One region of the Ramlibacter tataouinensis genome, then DNA from elsewhere that is predicted to be linked to it. Evidence: riboswitches for the same ligand, from Rfam matches in the RefSeq annotation. Region 1 holds a riboswitch; each other region holds the start of a gene.
The links. Region 1 has a riboswitch for thiamine pyrophosphate ahead of thiC (phosphomethylpyrimidine synthase ThiC). Riboswitches for the same ligand answer to the same signal wherever they lie in the genome.
Positions count from the first base shown of each region.

Region 2: another riboswitch for thiamine pyrophosphate. It lies ahead of thiM (hydroxyethylthiazole kinase); the one in region 1 lies ahead of thiC (phosphomethylpyrimidine synthase ThiC).
Region 3: another riboswitch for thiamine pyrophosphate. It lies ahead of UC35_RS00275 (purine-cytosine permease family protein); the one in region 1 lies ahead of thiC (phosphomethylpyrimidine synthase ThiC).

Region 1 covers NZ_CP010951.1:2,112,089-2,117,131, forward strand. Annotated here, with positions in the region: gene thiO (glycine oxidase ThiO) at 1-911, opposite strand, end outside; gene thiC (phosphomethylpyrimidine synthase ThiC) at 916-2,772, opposite strand; TPP riboswitch at 2,839-2,958, opposite strand; gene UC35_RS10200 (hypothetical protein) at 3,021-3,932, opposite strand; gene UC35_RS10205 (PAS domain-containing protein) at 4,212-4,637, shown strand; gene frc (formyl-CoA transferase) at 4,687-5,043, shown strand, end outside.
Region 2 covers NZ_CP010951.1:50,817-55,859, reverse strand. Annotated here, with positions in the region: gene UC35_RS00315 (IclR family transcriptional regulator) at 1-76, opposite strand, end outside; gene UC35_RS00310 (arginyltransferase) at 132-887, opposite strand; gene aat (leucyl/phenylalanyl-tRNA--protein transferase) at 884-1,633, opposite strand; gene UC35_RS00300 (tetratricopeptide repeat protein) at 1,701-2,846, shown strand; tRNA gene UC35_RS00295 (tRNA-Asn) at 3,367-3,442, opposite strand; TPP riboswitch at 3,577-3,680, shown strand; gene thiM (hydroxyethylthiazole kinase) at 3,728-4,558, shown strand; gene thiE (thiamine phosphate synthase) at 4,555-5,043, shown strand, end outside.
Region 3 covers NZ_CP010951.1:44,736-49,778, reverse strand. Annotated here, with positions in the region: gene UC35_RS00275 (purine-cytosine permease family protein) at 1-1,254, opposite strand, end outside; TPP riboswitch at 1,245-1,344, opposite strand; gene UC35_RS00270 (NAD(P)/FAD-dependent oxidoreductase) at 1,412-2,512, opposite strand; gene fdxA (ferredoxin FdxA) at 2,520-2,852, opposite strand; gene UC35_RS00260 (sulfate adenylyltransferase subunit 1) at 2,923-4,230, opposite strand; gene cysD (sulfate adenylyltransferase subunit CysD) at 4,230-5,043, opposite strand, start outside.

The sequences.
Region 1 (5,043 bases):
AGGTTGTCGGGCAGGGCCGGGCGCAGGTTGGTGTCGGCCAGCACGATGCGCGCCTCGCCGAGCTCGGGCACCAGGCTGTGCGCCGCGGCCAGCAGTTCGACGGTGGTGCGCAGCGACACCGGCGAGCGGTCCTCGCTCTCGATCGAGCTGGCGCCGACCACCACCTGGTCACCGCCGCGCGGCACCAGGTACACCGCGTGGCGCGGGTGCAGCAGGCGCAGCGGACGGCGCAGCGCCACCCCGGGCGCGTGCAGCGTGAACACTTCGCCGCGCACGCCGCGCACCGGCAGCTCCGGCCGGGCACCGGCGCCGCGCGCATCGAACACCCAGTCGAACGCATGGCGCTCGCCCCGGCTCCACAGTGCGCCGCGCTCCAGCCGCTCGACGCTGCGGCCCCAGTGCCAGCGCGCGCCGGCGCGCGTCGCCGCCGCCGCCAGCGCCTGCATCGCCTGCACCGTGTGCAGGCTGCCTTCCCCGGGCAGCAGCCAGGCATGCGCCGGGCCCTGCACCGCCGGCTCCAGCTCGCGCGCCTGGGCCATCGTCATCGGCTGCGGCTCGAAGCCCGGCGGCGCCTTGCGCGTCAGGAAGTCGATGGTGCGCGCGGCCGCGCCTTCGTCGCCCCGATGGGCGAACAGCAGGCTGCCCTCGCGCCGCACTTCGAGATCGACGTCGAGCTGCGCCGCGATCTCGGGCCACAGCTCCAGCGAGCGCAGCCCGAGCGCGAACACGTGCTCGTCCGCGCATTGCAGTTCCGCCACCGGGCACAGCATGCCCGCGGCGGTCCAGCCGGCGGCGCCGCGCGCCTGCGCGTCGGCGGCGGGGTCGAACACCTCGACCGCGTGGCCGGCGCGCGCCAGCCGGAAGGCGAGCAGCCGGCCCACCAGGCCTGCCCCTGCGATACCGATCTTCATGGGGCTACTCCTGGCGGACAGGGATGTAGATCTCGCCGCCGGCGGCCTTGAATTCCGCGCTCTTGGCCGCCATGCCTTCCTGCGCCGCCGCGAACTCGCGCACGTCCTGCGTGATCTTCATCGAGCAGAACTTCGGCCCGCACATCGAGCAGAAGTGCGCGACCTTCGCGCCGTCGGCCGGCAGGGTCTCGTCATGGAAGTCCTTCGCCGTCTCCGGGTCGAGCGACAGGTTGAACTGGTCCTGCCAGCGGAACTCGAAGCGCGCCTTCGACAGCGCCTCGTCCCAGGCGCGCGCGCCAGGGTGGCCCTTGGCGACGTCGGCCGCATGCGCGGCGATCTTGTAGGCGATGATCCCCTGCTTGACGTCGTTGCGGTCGGGCAGGCCGAGGTGCTCCTTCGGCGTGACGTAGCACAGCATCGCGGTGCCGAACCAGCCGATCATCGCGGCGCCGATGGCCGAGGCGATGTGGTCGTAGCCGGGCGAGATGTCGACCGTCAGCGGACCCAGGGTGTAGAAGGGCGCCTCGCCGCAGTGGCGCAGCTGCTCGGTCATGTTGGCCTGGATCATGTGCATCGGCACATGGCCCGGGCCTTCGATCATCACCTGCACGTCGTGCTTCCAGGCGAGCTGCGTGAGCTCGCCCAGGGTGCGCAGCTCGGCGAACTGCGCCTCGTCGTTGGCATCCGCGCCCGAGCCCGGGCGCAGGCCGTCGCCGAGCGAGAAGCTGACGTCGTACGCCTTCATGATCTCGCAGATCTCCTCGAAGTGGGTGTAGAGGAAGTTCTCCTTGTGGTGCGAGATGCACCACTTCGCGAGGATCGAGCCGCCGCGCGAGACGATGCCGGTGCGGCGTTTCGCGGTGAGGGGGATGAAGGGCAGCCGCACGCCGGCGTGGATGGTGAAGTAGTCCACGCCCTGCTCGGCCTGCTCGATCAGCGTGTCACGGAAGATCTCCCAGCTCAGGTCCTCGGCGACGCCGCCGACCTTCTCCAGCGCCTGATAGATCGGCACGGTGCCGATCGGCACCGGCGAGTTGCGGACGATCCAGTCGCGCGTGGTGTGGATGTTCCTGCCGGTCGACAGGTCCATCACCGTGTCGGCGCCCCAGCGGATCGCCCACACCAGCTTTTCCACTTCCTCCTCGATCGACGAGGTCACGGCGGAGTTGCCGATGTTGGCGTTGATCTTCACCAGGAAGTTGCGCCCGATCGCCATCGGCTCGGTCTCGGGATGGTTGATGTTGGCGGGGATGATCGCTCGGCCGCGCGCCACCTCGTCGCGCACGAACTCGGGCGTGATGATGTCGGGGATCGCCGCACCCATCGGGTTGCCGGCCAGGCGCGCATTCTTCTGCGCATCCGCCAGGTATTCGCGCATCCACTCGCGCCGGCCGTTCTCGCGCAACGCGACGAACTCCATCTCCGGCGTGACGATGCCCTTGCGCGCATAGTGCATCTGCGTGACGTTCGCGCCCGCCCTGGCGCGGCGCGGCGTGCGCTGCAGGGCCGCCGCCTGGGCGCGCAGCGCGGCGATGCGCTCGCCCTCGCGCGCCTCGTTCTTCGTGCCGTCGTCCAGCGCCTGCCGCAAGCGGCCTTCGTAGCTTTCCGTGTCGCCGCGCGCGGCGATCCACGCATCGCGCAGGCCCGCCAGCCCGCGCCGCACGTCGATCTGCGCGCCCGGCTCGGTGTACGGGCCCGAGGTGTCGTAGAGCGTGACCGCCTCACCGTTGGTGAGCTGGACCTCGCGCATCGGCACCCGCACGCCCGGGTGCAGCTGCCCGGGCATGTGGACCTTGGTCGAGGCGGGGAAGGGCTCGCGCGTGAGGGCGAGCAACTGGACGAGTTTGTCGGGTGCGTTCATGGGCCAATCCTTGGAGCAAGTGATCGTTTGCTCCAGGGATGGCAGGACGCGGGGCCCGCGAGGGCCAGGGACACTGTCAGCTCTTCTTACGCCGGTACGAACCGGTTCAAGTTCACGGGTTTGGACTCACCATCTCAGCGATACCGGCCTTCTTTCGAAGGGCCGCTCGCACCCCGGAGCAGCGGCAGTATAGCGGCGCGTGCCGACCGCGCGCCAGTCCCATTCGGGACCGGCCGTGGCATCTGTGGCTAAAGCGCCATGTCGAGCGCGACGCGCATCGCGTCGACCTCGGAGCCCTTCAGGGGATCGAACTCGAACTTCGCGCCCACATCGAGCGCGCGCGCGAGCGAGGGGCTCGGCGGCTTGCTCTTGAGGCCGTCGAACAGCGCCAGCGTGCGCGCCGCGACGTCGGCCGGGGTGTCGTGCCGCACATAGATGCCGTAGCCCCAGCTGGTTTGCTTGGTGGGGATGACGAACAGGCGCGCGTGGTGGATCTTCGGATCGGCGCCGATCTGGTTGTGCATCGAAGCCGAACGCGCGCCCTGAACGCGCGTGATCACCCCGACCCAGCGGTCCGGGCGCCACTCGAACGCGGCTTTCGTCGGCAGGTAGCTCTGGCCGAGCCCGATCTTCGGCGGCACGTCGGCCACCTTGCCGCAGCGCTTCTCGGCCTTCACCAGCGCCGTGGTCACGCCGCTTTGCATGCCGAAGCAGGTCGCCTGCCTCAGCCGGTCGAGCACCTGGGCCTGTTCATCCGGCTTCAGCTGCGAGAGCTCCACGGGTTTCGGGTCCTTCTCGCTGCCGAGGTCACCGAGCAACAGGATCGCGGCCTTGATCTCTTCGGTGTTCACCGCGATCGGCTTGTAGCCGGAGGCCAGCCCCACCACCGGGTTGCCGTAGACCCAGCAGGGCGGCCGGGGCCCCTTGACGGCCGCCACGGCCTCCTCGAGGCTGCTGACGTTGACCACCGGCGAGGCCGACAGGCCGCCGCGGCCGATGAACTCGGACAGTTCCTGCGCCGCCCGGGCGACCTGCGGCGTGCCTTCGCCGCGGATCACTTGCGGGTTGAGATACACGCCGCCCTCGCAGGTTTGGGCCGAGGCGGCCAGGCAGCAGGATGCGAGCGCACCGGCGGCCAGTAGCAATCTGTACTTCCTCATGACCGTTGTCTCCTTCGTCGTTATCTGAACTTCTGGGCCCGGGCAGCCGAAACGCCTGCACGGCGATCACGGTTTACGCCTGTGAATATTTGCGCTGATTGACCGCGGTCAAGAACTCGGGTTTTCCCGTTGAGCTGAAAACAGACACGCGTTGCGCGCGAGCTTTTTTTGAATCTTGACCCCGGTCAACGGCCCGCCGTCGCCGCCTCCCGCACAGTGCACTCAAGCGAAGGGGGCTCCACGCCGCGCTGCATCCATCACGAGGAGTCAATGGCGACCATGACGATCGATCACGAAGAGTTGATCCAGGCCATCGGCGACGCCGTTGTCGTCGCCGGCACCGACGGGAACATCGCGTACTGGAATCCGGCGGCCACGCGCATCTTCGGCTTCACCGAGGACGAGGCCATGGGCCGGGCGCTGGACCTGATCATTCCCGAACGCCAGCGCGCGCGCCACAACGAGGGCTATGCCAAGACGGTGGCCACGGGGACGACGCGCTACGGCACCTCGCTGCTGCGCGTGCCGGCGCTGCACAAGGACGGCCGCCGGCTGTCGATCGCCTTCACGGTGGCCCTGCTCCAGGGCGAGGACGGCGGCGTCAGCGGCGTGGCCGCGGTCATCCGCGACGAGACCGAGCGCTTCGAGCAGGACCAGCAGCTGCGCAAGCGCCTGACCGAACTGGAAATGGCCGCGCGCGCCTAGCGCCTGTTACCCGGCCCGCAACACGATTTGAAACTTCGGAGATAGAGAGATGGACGACAAGGCCTTGAGCGGCGTGCGCATCCTGGACTTCACGCACGTGCAGTCCGGCCCCACCTGCACCCAATTGCTGGCGTGGTTCGGCGCCGACGTGATCAAAGTCGAGCGACCGGGCGAAGGCGACGCCACGCGCGGGCAACTGCGCGACATTCCCGGCGTGGACAGCCTGTACTTCACGATGCTGAACCACAACAAGCGTTCGGTCACGCTGAACGCGAAATCGCGCGGGGGCAAGCAGCTGCTGGAGTCGCTGATCAAGCACTGCGACGTGCTGGTGGAGAACTTCGCGCCCGGCGCGATGGAGCGCATGGGACTGACGTGGGAGCGCATCCACGAGCTCAACCCGCGC
Region 2 (5,043 bases), 2.1 Mb from region 1:
CGTCGATCAGCGCGAACATGCGTTCGATCACCTGGATGGTGGGAGTGGCCGGCGCGCCGGCCTCGGACTTTCTCATGAAGATCGGGAAGAGCGAAGGGCTCGCCGATTTTATCTTATGAAATGCTGCCGACCTAATCGGGGCGTCCGGCGGGGCCGCCCGGAACCCATTGGCCGTCGACCAGCACCTCGTTGGGCGCGAAACGCGCCTTGTAGTTCATTTTCGGGCTCTGCCCGATCCAGTAGCCCAGGTAGACGTGCGGCAGGCGCAGCCGCCGGGCCTGCTCGATCTGCCACAACACGCTGTAAGTGCCGTAGCTGGCCGAGGCCTGCGGCTCGTAGAAGGTATAAACCGCCGACAGGCCGTCATTGAGGACATCCAGGATGGACACCATGCGCAGCGCGCCGGGCGAGCCGTCGGGCAGCGTCTCGCGGAATTCCACCAGCCGCGAATTCACCCGGCTTTGCAGCAGGAACTGGGTGTACTGGTCGATGCTGTCGTGGTCCATGCCGCCGCCGGCATGGCGCCCGGTCTGGTAGCGCAGGTACAGGTGGTAGTGCTCGGGCACGAAGCACAGCTTGAGAACGCGCGCCTGAAGGTCGCTGTGGCGGGTCCAGGCCCGGCGCTGGCTGCGGTCTGCTCGGAAGGCCTCACTGAGTACCCGCAGCGGCACGCAGGCCCGGCAGCCGTCGCAATAGGGACGGTAGGTGAACATGCCGCTGCGGCGAAAGCCGCTGGTCACGAGTTCGGAGTAGGCGTCGTTGTGGATCAGGTGGCTGGGCGTGGCCACCTGCGACCGTGCCTGCTTGCCCGGCAGGTAGCTGCAGGGATAGGGTGCCGTCGCGTAGAACTGCAGTGTCTGGAGCGGAAGGTCCTTGAGGTGCGTCACGGCTTTCGCGGCAGAAGTTCGTCCCAGTATACGGGGTCGAATCGCCAAGGCGGAGGTGGTTTTCTCACGCTCTGTGCCACCTGCGCCACGAATGCCGCGCGCGGGATCTCCCGCGCGCCCAGCGAGGCGAGGTGCGCGGTGTTCTGCTGGCAGTCGATCATGCCGATGCCATGGCGGCGGCAGAAGGCCACCAGGCCCGCCAGCGCGATCTTCGATGCGTCGGGCACGCGCGTGAACATCGACTCGCCGAACACGGCACCGCCGACCGACACGCAATACAGCCCGCCTGCCAGCTCGCCGTTCCACCAGGTCTCCACGCTGTGCGCGAAGCCCGCGCGGTGCAGGGCCGCGTAGGCGCGCACCATGCGCGGCACGATCCAGGTGCCCGACTGGCCCGGGCGCGGGCTCGACGAGCAGGCCCGGATCACCTCGTCGAAAGCGCCGTCGATGCGAAGCTCGAAGGAGGGATCTTCAAGCAAGCGCAGCAGCGTCTTGCGCAGCGACCGGTGCAGCCTGAATTCGGCCGGCATGAGCACCATGCGCGGATCCGTGCTCCACCACAGGATCGGCTGGCCTTCACTGAACCAGGGAAAGATCCCGGCCGAGTAGGCGCGGCGCAGGGTGTCCACGTCCAGCACGCCGCCGGCCGCCAGCAGCCCCGGCGCCGGGTGCCGGGTGTCCCACGCTTGCGAGGGATCCGGAAAGGGATCGCCGGGGTCGAGCCAGGGCAGGTTCATCGAGTTCATGCGAAGCCTCGCCAAAGACGGGCGACGCTGCTATTGTGGGGCGTCAGGACTTGCGCTGGAGAACTCCATGCTGCACCGGGCTCATGCTGCGATCGTTTTCGCATTGGCACTGGCCGGATGCGCGTCCGCGCCGACCCGGATGCCGGAGCCCTCGCCGTGGATGGATGAGGCGTTCGGCTGGCAACCCGCGCTGGTGGCCGTTCAACCTGCCGATTTGTTCCGGCTCGACCCGGAGCTGGAACGCAAGCTGGCCGAGCCCGCGCTGCTGCAGGCCAGCACCGGCCAGCGTCTCAAGCGCCTCCTGGGCGTGGTCTTCGGTCCTGAAGGCCGCGGCTTCGCCTACGCGGGCGGCCACTCGACCACGGCAGCCGAGACCTGGCGCAACAAGAGCGGCGACTGCCTGTCGCTTACCGTGCTCACTTACGCCGTTGCGCGCGCCATGGGCGTGTCCGCGCAGATGCAGGAAGTGCAGGCGCCGGCGATCTTCGACCGGCGCGGGCAACTCGATGCGGTGAACCAGCATGTCAACGTGCTGTTTCCTCGCGCCTTTCGCGACGTGCCCGGCGACCCGGCCGGCCGCGACATCGTCGTCGACTTCGAGCCGGACTTCGCCACCGGCCAGCGTGGCACGCCGCTGACGGAAGCCGGCATCGTCGCTCGCTACTACAACAACATCGCGGTGGAACACCTGGCGCGCGGCCGCCACGACCTGGCCTACGCCCACTTCAAGGCTGCCATCCAGGCCCAGCCGGACTATGTCGCGTCCTACGGCAACCTGGCCGTCCTGTATCGCCGGACCGGGCAGGAGCAGGAGGCGGAACGGCTGCTGCGGCGAGCGGTGGCCATGGGTGGATCGACAGATGCATCGCTGCATGAGCTGCACCAGCTGCTGGTGGACCAGGGTCGCATGGCGGAGGCCCGGCAGTACGCCCGGCGACTCGAGGCCCGCCGCGCGGCCGACCCGTACTACTGGATCGGCCTGGGCATCCTGCACCTGCAGGACGACGAACCCCGGCGCGCCATTGCAGCGCTGGAGCGCGCCCGCAGCCTCGCGGCGGGCTTCCAGGAGGTTCATCGCTACCTGGCGGTCGCCTACGCCCGCGCCGGCGAGCCGTGGCGTGCGAACCAGGAACTCCTCGCCCTGGCTTCGCTTGGCGCGGGGCAAGGTGAGCTGTCGGCGCTGCACAAGAAGTTCAAGCGGCTGCAGCCTTGAAGGGCAGTGGTCTGGCGGGCAAAAAAAAGCGGGCCGGTCTAGCCGGCCCGATACCTTGGAGACTTGAGACACACCCTAATGGCAGTACGAAGCTTAGGCTCAGCGGCGGCCTTGGCTTGTAGGAGGCTCAGCAGTGGACTTTGTAGGCGAACACGCCGTGTTGCTGTCGATCCCAGTGGCTTGCGGCCCTGTTTTTCGAGAACTTTTGCACGGCCGGTCTGTGCATGAGGTGTGGACGCTACTAGAGGGTCCCGGAAGCGCCGCGTGGTCCACCGACGCTGCTGCCCCTGGAGCCTGGCGCACCCATCGTGCTGGTATCGGAGGGCCCGGACATGTTGGAACAGGCGGCGAGCAAGCTGATGATGCCTGCGCACAGGAAAAGTTTGGCCATGATGCTGATCTTCTCCATTCAGGTTTGGCAGGAGTGCCACGAATCAAGAACTCGGCTTATATCGCTCCAAAGCGAGTCATAAAGCGAAAACGGCGAGAAGAACGCTCTTCTCGCCGTTGCGCTTGTTATTGGCTCCTCGACCTGGGCTCGAACCAGGGACCTACGGATTAACAGTCCGGCGCTCTACCGACTGAGCTATCGAGGAATATTCTCTTCGGTCTGTGGCAGCTGCCGTCGTACCGTTGAAGCCCTCGATTATAGCCTGAATTCCGGTCCTTACCTCATCCGTCCCACAACTCGTCCGTGAAAAACGGTTCTGCAATTCCGGCGCCATAGAATCGCAGTTGCTAGAGGTGCCCCGCCTGTTGGTGCGGTGGGGCTGAGAAACACTCTTGGTACCTGATCTGGGTCATGCCAGCGTAGGGAAGCACCGCCCTGATGGGCCTTCTTCCGCCGTCGATCCCGGATCCCATCCGCCACAAGGAACGACGTGAACACTTCCCTGACCGCTGCCGATCTCTGGGCCGACATCGCTGCCGTGCGTACGCGCGTGCCGCTGGTCCACAACATCACCAACCTGGTGGTGATCAACCTCAACGCCAACGTGCTGCTCGCCGCCGGCGCCGCGCCGGTGATGGCGCACGCGCATGAAGAGGTGACCGACATGGTGGGCATCGCGCAGGCGCTGGTGGTGAACATCGGCACGCTGGATCCGTACTGGGTGCAGAGCATGGAACTGGCGCTGCGTGCTGCGGCCGAACGTCGCATCCCCTCCGTGCTCGACCCGGTGGGTGCCGGCGCGACGCCGTATCGCAACAAGACGCTGGAGCGCCTGCTGGGCGGCGCCGCGCCGACGGTGATCCGCGGCAATGGCTCCGAGGTGATGAGCACGGCAGGTGCCGCGATCCAGACGCGCGGCGTCGAGAGCAGCGCCGCGGCCGGCGACGCCCTGGGCGCGGCGCGCGCACTGGCTCAGCGCACCGGCGGAACGGTCTGCGTCAGCGGCGCGACCGATCATGTGCTCGACGCCCAGGGGCGCTGGAGCCGGCTGTCCAATGGCCACGAATGGATGACGCGCATCACCGGCATCGGCTGTTCCGCCACGGCCCTGGTCGGCGCGTTCTGCGCCGTGCAGCCTGACGCCTGGCGCGCCACGACGGCAGCCATGGCCCTGCTGGGCGTGGCCGGCGAGATCGCCGCCGAGCGGGCGCAGGCCGCCGGGCAGGGTGTGGGCAGCATGCAGGCGCTGCTGCTCGATGCCCTGCAACTCACCGACCAGGACAGCTTCCAGCGCCGCCTGCGTCTCGAGGTGGGGCAGTGACCGATGGCGCCGCGCTGCGCCGCCATCTGCGGCTGTACCTGGTGACCGACCAGGCCCTGTGCCGCGGGCGCCAGCTGGCCGACGTGGTGGATGCGGCGGTGCAAGGCGGCGCCAGCTGCGTGCAGCTTCGCGAGAAGGAGCTGTCCACCCGCGATTTCCTGGCCCAGGCGCTGGCGCTCAAGACGCTGCTGGCGCCGCGCGGCATTCCTCTGGTGATCAACGATCGGCTGGACGTGGCGCTGGCCTGCGGGGCCGAGGGCGTGCACCTGGGCCAGAGCGACATGCCGGCGCAGGAGGCGCGCCGGCTGTTGCCGCCGCATGTGTTCATCGGCTGGTCGGTCGAAACGCCGGAGGATGTCGTGCGCAGCGCGCAGTTGCCGGTCGACTACCTTGGGGTGAGCCCGGTGTTCGCGACGCCGACCAAGACCGATACCAAGACACCCTGGGGGCTGGACGGGCTGCGCCGGGTGCGCGACATGACGCGC
Region 3 (5,043 bases), 2.1 Mb from region 1:
CAGGGCGGCACCCAGGCTGGGTGCGTAGGCCTTGCAAAGGTGGAAGGTCGCCACGCCGGCGAACCAGATCGCGATCGGCAGCGCATTGGCCCGGCGCGCGCGCGCCAGCTGCGCCACCGCATCGACCCCGAACGCCAGCCGGCCCAGGATCACGCCGAACAGGGGCACGAACACCGAGCTGAGCAGCAGCAGGAAGGGCTCCAGGGCGTGCATGGGCAGCACCAGCGCGAAGCCCGTGCACGCCAGTGCCATCACCAGGCCCCAGCGCCGGATGGTCCAGCGCGGCGCCAGGCTGTGGGCGGAGACGGCGCCGGAGTAGGCATCGCCATAGGCGTTGTCGATTTCATCGATGAGGATCAGCGACAGCGCGAGCAGGCCGCCCTGCGCCAGCAGGAGCGCCGTCACCAGGTCGGGGCTGGGCAGGGTCAGCGCGACCAGCACGCCCAGCGCGTAGCACCAGGCGTTGGCCAGGGCATAGCCCAGCCAGGTGCCGCGCAGCGCCGCGCGGCCGCTCGAACCGTGGCGCGCATAGTCGGCGACCAGGGGCAGCCAGGAAATCGGCATCGCGATCACCAGGTCCAGTGCCGGCAGCACGCCCATGCCGCCTTCGCCGGGCCGGTTCCACAGCGCCTGCCAGCCTTGCGACTGCGCCATGCCGAGGAATTGCCAGGTGAGCCACAGGAGCGAAAGCACCACCAGCGGCAGCGCGATGCGCGAGATCAGCCGCCGGACCAGCCGCACCATGGAGCCGGTGGCCAGCAGCGCCAGCAGCCCGCCCCACAGGAGCGCTGCCGCCAGGGACCAGGCCGGCCCGGCCGTCGCGCCAGCCTGCTGCGCGATGGCCACGGTGGCATCGCGCATGACCGCGATCTCGAACGCGCCCCAGCCGACCAGTTGCACGATGTTCAGGACCACGGGCAGCCTGGCGAAGGCGCTGCCGTAGACCGCGTGCATCAGGCCGGCGCTGGCCAGGCCGCTGTCGCATCCGAGTTTGGCGACCCAGGCCAGCAGGCCGGCACCGAGGATGGAGCCGGCGACGATGGCGAGCAACGCATCCCTGGTGCCCAGGGCCGGGACCAGATAGGCGCCGACCTGCATCACCAGCAGGCCGACGCCCAGGCTGAACCAAAGCGCCGCGTGATCGCGCCAGCCGAACAGGCGGTCGGCCGAGGAAACGGGGGTGAGGGCCAGGTTGGCCGCGGAGCTCGCGGGCAGCGTTGCTGCCGCGGAAGAAGAAGCTGTTGTCGTGGTCATCGTTGCCTTCCCTGCGCGAGGATTACCTCAATCAGGTTCAAAGGGACTGTCTCAGTCACGCCTTGCGGCGCAACACCCCTAGCGGATGCGTGAGTGATTCACGCGGAAGCAATTCTAGCGGCCTCGAGGCCGCCGCCTTCGCACGCGCTGCAAACGATCAGTCGAACACCGGGGTTTCCACGCCAAGCACCTTGTGCAGCTTGGGGGATGTGGTGGTGTACTGCAGGTGGATTTTCTTGTCCGGGAAGATGAAGGGCGCCGCGCCGAAGGCGGCCAGCGCGCACTCGTGGAAGCCCGAGAGAATCAGCTTCTTCTTGCCGGGATAGGTGTTGATGTCGCCGACGGCGAAGATCCCCGGGACGCTGGTCGAGAACTTCTCGGTGTCGACCACGAGCTGCTTGCGCTCGATGTCCAGGCCCCACTCGGCGATCGGCCCGAGCTTGGGCGACAGGCCGAAGAACACCAGCAGCACGTCCAGCGGAACGACGCGCGTCACGCCGTCGGCCGCGGTGACCTTGATGCCTTGCAGGCGGCCGTCCTCTTCCTCGAAACCGGTCACTTGGCCGACCAGGAACTGCATCTGGTGCGACTCGCACAGCTCCCTCATCTTCGCGACCGAGGCGGGCGCCGCCTTGAAGCCGTCGCGGCGGTGGATCAGGACCACGCTTTCCGATTGGTGGGGACCGTCCTGCGCGAAGTTCAGGGCCCAGTCCAGCGCGGAGTCGCCGCCACCGACGATCACCAGGTTCTTGCCGGCGAAGTCGGCCGGGCTCTTGACCCGGTAGAACAGCTGCGTGCCATCGAACTTGTCGAGGCCTTCCACCTTGAGTGTGCGCGGCTGGAATGCGCCAACGCCCGCGGCGATGAAGATGGTCCGGGTGAGGAAGCGCGTGCCCCTGGAGGTCTCGACAAAGAAGCGCCCGTCGTCCTGGCGCTGGACAGTGGTGACTTCCTGCCCGAAGTGGAAGGTGGCGCCGAAGGGCTCGATCTGCTTGAGCAGGCTGTCGGTCAGCTCCTGCCCGGTGCACACCGGCACCGCCGGGATGTCGTAGATCGGCTTGTCGGGGTACAACTCCACGCACTGGCCGCCCGGATGCGGCAGCGAATCGATGACGTGGGCCTTGATCTCCAGCAGGCCCAGCTCGAACACCTGGAACAAGCCGACGGGACCGGCCCCGACGACGACCGCATCGGTTTCGATGGGGCCGTCGTGGGCGGCTGCGGTCTTGAGCACTTCGGGGTCGAGCTTCGCTTCCATGAGTCCTTTAGGGGCGGATCAGCTCGGAGAGCTTTCCGGTCTTGTCCTTCCATTCCTCGGCATCCGGCAGCGCGGGTTTGCGCTTGGTGATGCTCTTCCAGCCAGGCTGCTTGGACAGTTCGGCGTTCAGCTTGATGAAGCTGAGCTGGTCGGGTGGTGTGTCTTCCTCGGCATAAATGGCGTTCACCGGGCACTCGGGGATGCACACCGCACAATCGATGCACTCATCCGGGTCGATGATGAGGAAGTTCGGCCCTTCGCGGAAGCAGTCCACGGGGCAGACGTCCACGCAATCCGTGTACTTGCAGCGGATGCAGGATTCGGTGACGACGTGAGTCATTGATGTGATGGGTCTATGGGGGACTACCCCCGGATTTTAGGGCGGCGCCTGCCACCCTACTTGCTCAAGCTCAACGAACCAGCACCGCCCCTGAGGTCTTGTGGCTGGCCGTATCCACCAGCACGAGCGAGCCGAGCCTGCGGGAATCGGCGTAGGGAACAGCCGGCAAGGGCTCCTGCAGCGCGAGCTCCACGTGGCCGATGGCGTTGGGTTCGAGCTGCTGCGCCTCGCCAGGGGCCAGCGTGTCGATGTCCAGCCTGTGGACGATGCGCTTGACCTTCGCCTTGACCCAGCGATGGCCGTGGAGCGCCCAGTAGGCACGGCCGGCCACCAGGGGCTCGTCGTCCATCCACGCGACGGTGGCGGACAGCTCGAGCAGCGGCGCGGGCGCGTCCGGCGCCAGCAACCAGTCGCCGCGCGAGACGTCGACCTCGCGGTCCAGCACCAGCCCGGCGCTGTGGCCGGCAGGTACCTCGGCCGGCTGCCGCACGTGATTCAGCACCTGGGCCACCTTGGCAGTCTGCCCGCCGGGCATGACCTTGAGCTCCTGCCCGGGCTGGATGCTGCCCGTGGCGATGCGGCCCCAGAAGACTCGGCGGCCCTGGCTGGTGTCCGAGGAGGAGGAGAATTTTTCGACCCATTGCACCGGGAAGGCGAAGGGCTCGTCGGCCTCGGCCGAGGCGACATCGAGCTGCTCCAGCCACTGCAGCAGCGACAGGCCCTCGTAGCCGCACCAGCCGGGCGTGGATTCCACCACGTTCTGGCCCTTCAGCGCCGAGATCGGAATGATCGCCCGCACGGCAATCCCCGCCGCTTCGGCGAACCCGGCGAGGGCGCCGGCGATGTGGCGGAAGGCGAGTTCCGGGTCTTCCACCGCGTCGAGCTTGTTGACCGCGAACAGGATCGAGGGCACGCGCAGCAGGTTGACCAGCAGCGAATGGCGGCGCGTCTGCGGCAGCAGTTCCAGGGCGGCGTCGCGCCATTGCAGTTTGGTGGCATCGACCAGCACCACCGCCGCGTCGGCGCTGGAGGCGGCTGTGACCATGTTGCGGGTGTACTGCTCATGGCCCGGCGCGTCGCCGATGATGAACTTGCGCGCCGGCGTGGCGAAATAGCGGTAGGCCACGTCGATGGTGATGCCCTGTTCGCGTTCGGCCGACAGGCCATCGGTGAGCAGCGCCAGGTCGGTTTCGCCCGAGCGCTGCACGCCGGCGAGCTGGTCCTGCAGCACCGCCTTGCTGTCGACCAGCAGGCGGCCGATCAGCGTGCTCTTGCCGTCGTCGACGCTGCCGCAGGTGATGAAGCGCAGGGCCGAGACATGGTCGTGCTCGGCGGCACGGTGAACGGCAGCAGGCTGCTGGAGATCGCGGGCCGACATCAGAAATACCCGTCCTTCTTTCGTTTTTCCATGGAGGCGTCCGAGGTCTTGTCGTCCATGCGCGTCGCGCCGCGCTCGCTCACCTCGGCCGAGAGTGTTTCCAGCACCACCTCGGCGGCGCTGGCGGCGGGGCTTTCCACCGGGCAGGTGCAGGTGATGTCGCCCACGGTGCGGAAGCGCACGGTGCGCGTCTGCACCTGCTCGCCGTCGCGCGGCGGCGTGAGTTCGGTCACCGGCACCAGCAGGCCCTTGCGCTCCACCACCTGGCGCTGGTGGGCGTAGTAGATCGAGGGCAGGGCGATGTCCTCGCGCTCGATGTACTGCCACACGTCCAGCTCGGTCCAGTTCGAGATCGGGAACACGCGGAAGTGCTCGCCGGGCGCGAGGCGGGTGTTGAACAGGGTCCAGAGCTCGGGCCGCTGCGCCTTCGGCTGCCATTGGCCGAAGCTGTCGCGGTGCGAGAAGATGCGTTCCTTGGCGCGCGCCTTCTCCTCGTCCCGGCGGGCGCCGCCGATCAGCGCGTCGAAGCGGAATTCCTCGATCGCTTCCAGCAGGGTGACCGACTGGTGGGCGTTGCGCGACTCGCCCGGGTGGGCCAGGCGCACCGTGCCGCGCTGCATCGAGTCCTCGACGCTGCGCACGATCAGTTCGGATTCCAGCTCCTTCGCCCGCAGGTCTCGGAACTGCGTGACTTCAGGGAAGTTGTGCCCGGTGTCGATCATCAGCAGCGGATACGGAACGCGCCCGGTGCCGAACGCCTTCTCGGCGCACTTGAGCAGCACCAGCGAATCCTTGCCGCCGGAAAACAGCAGG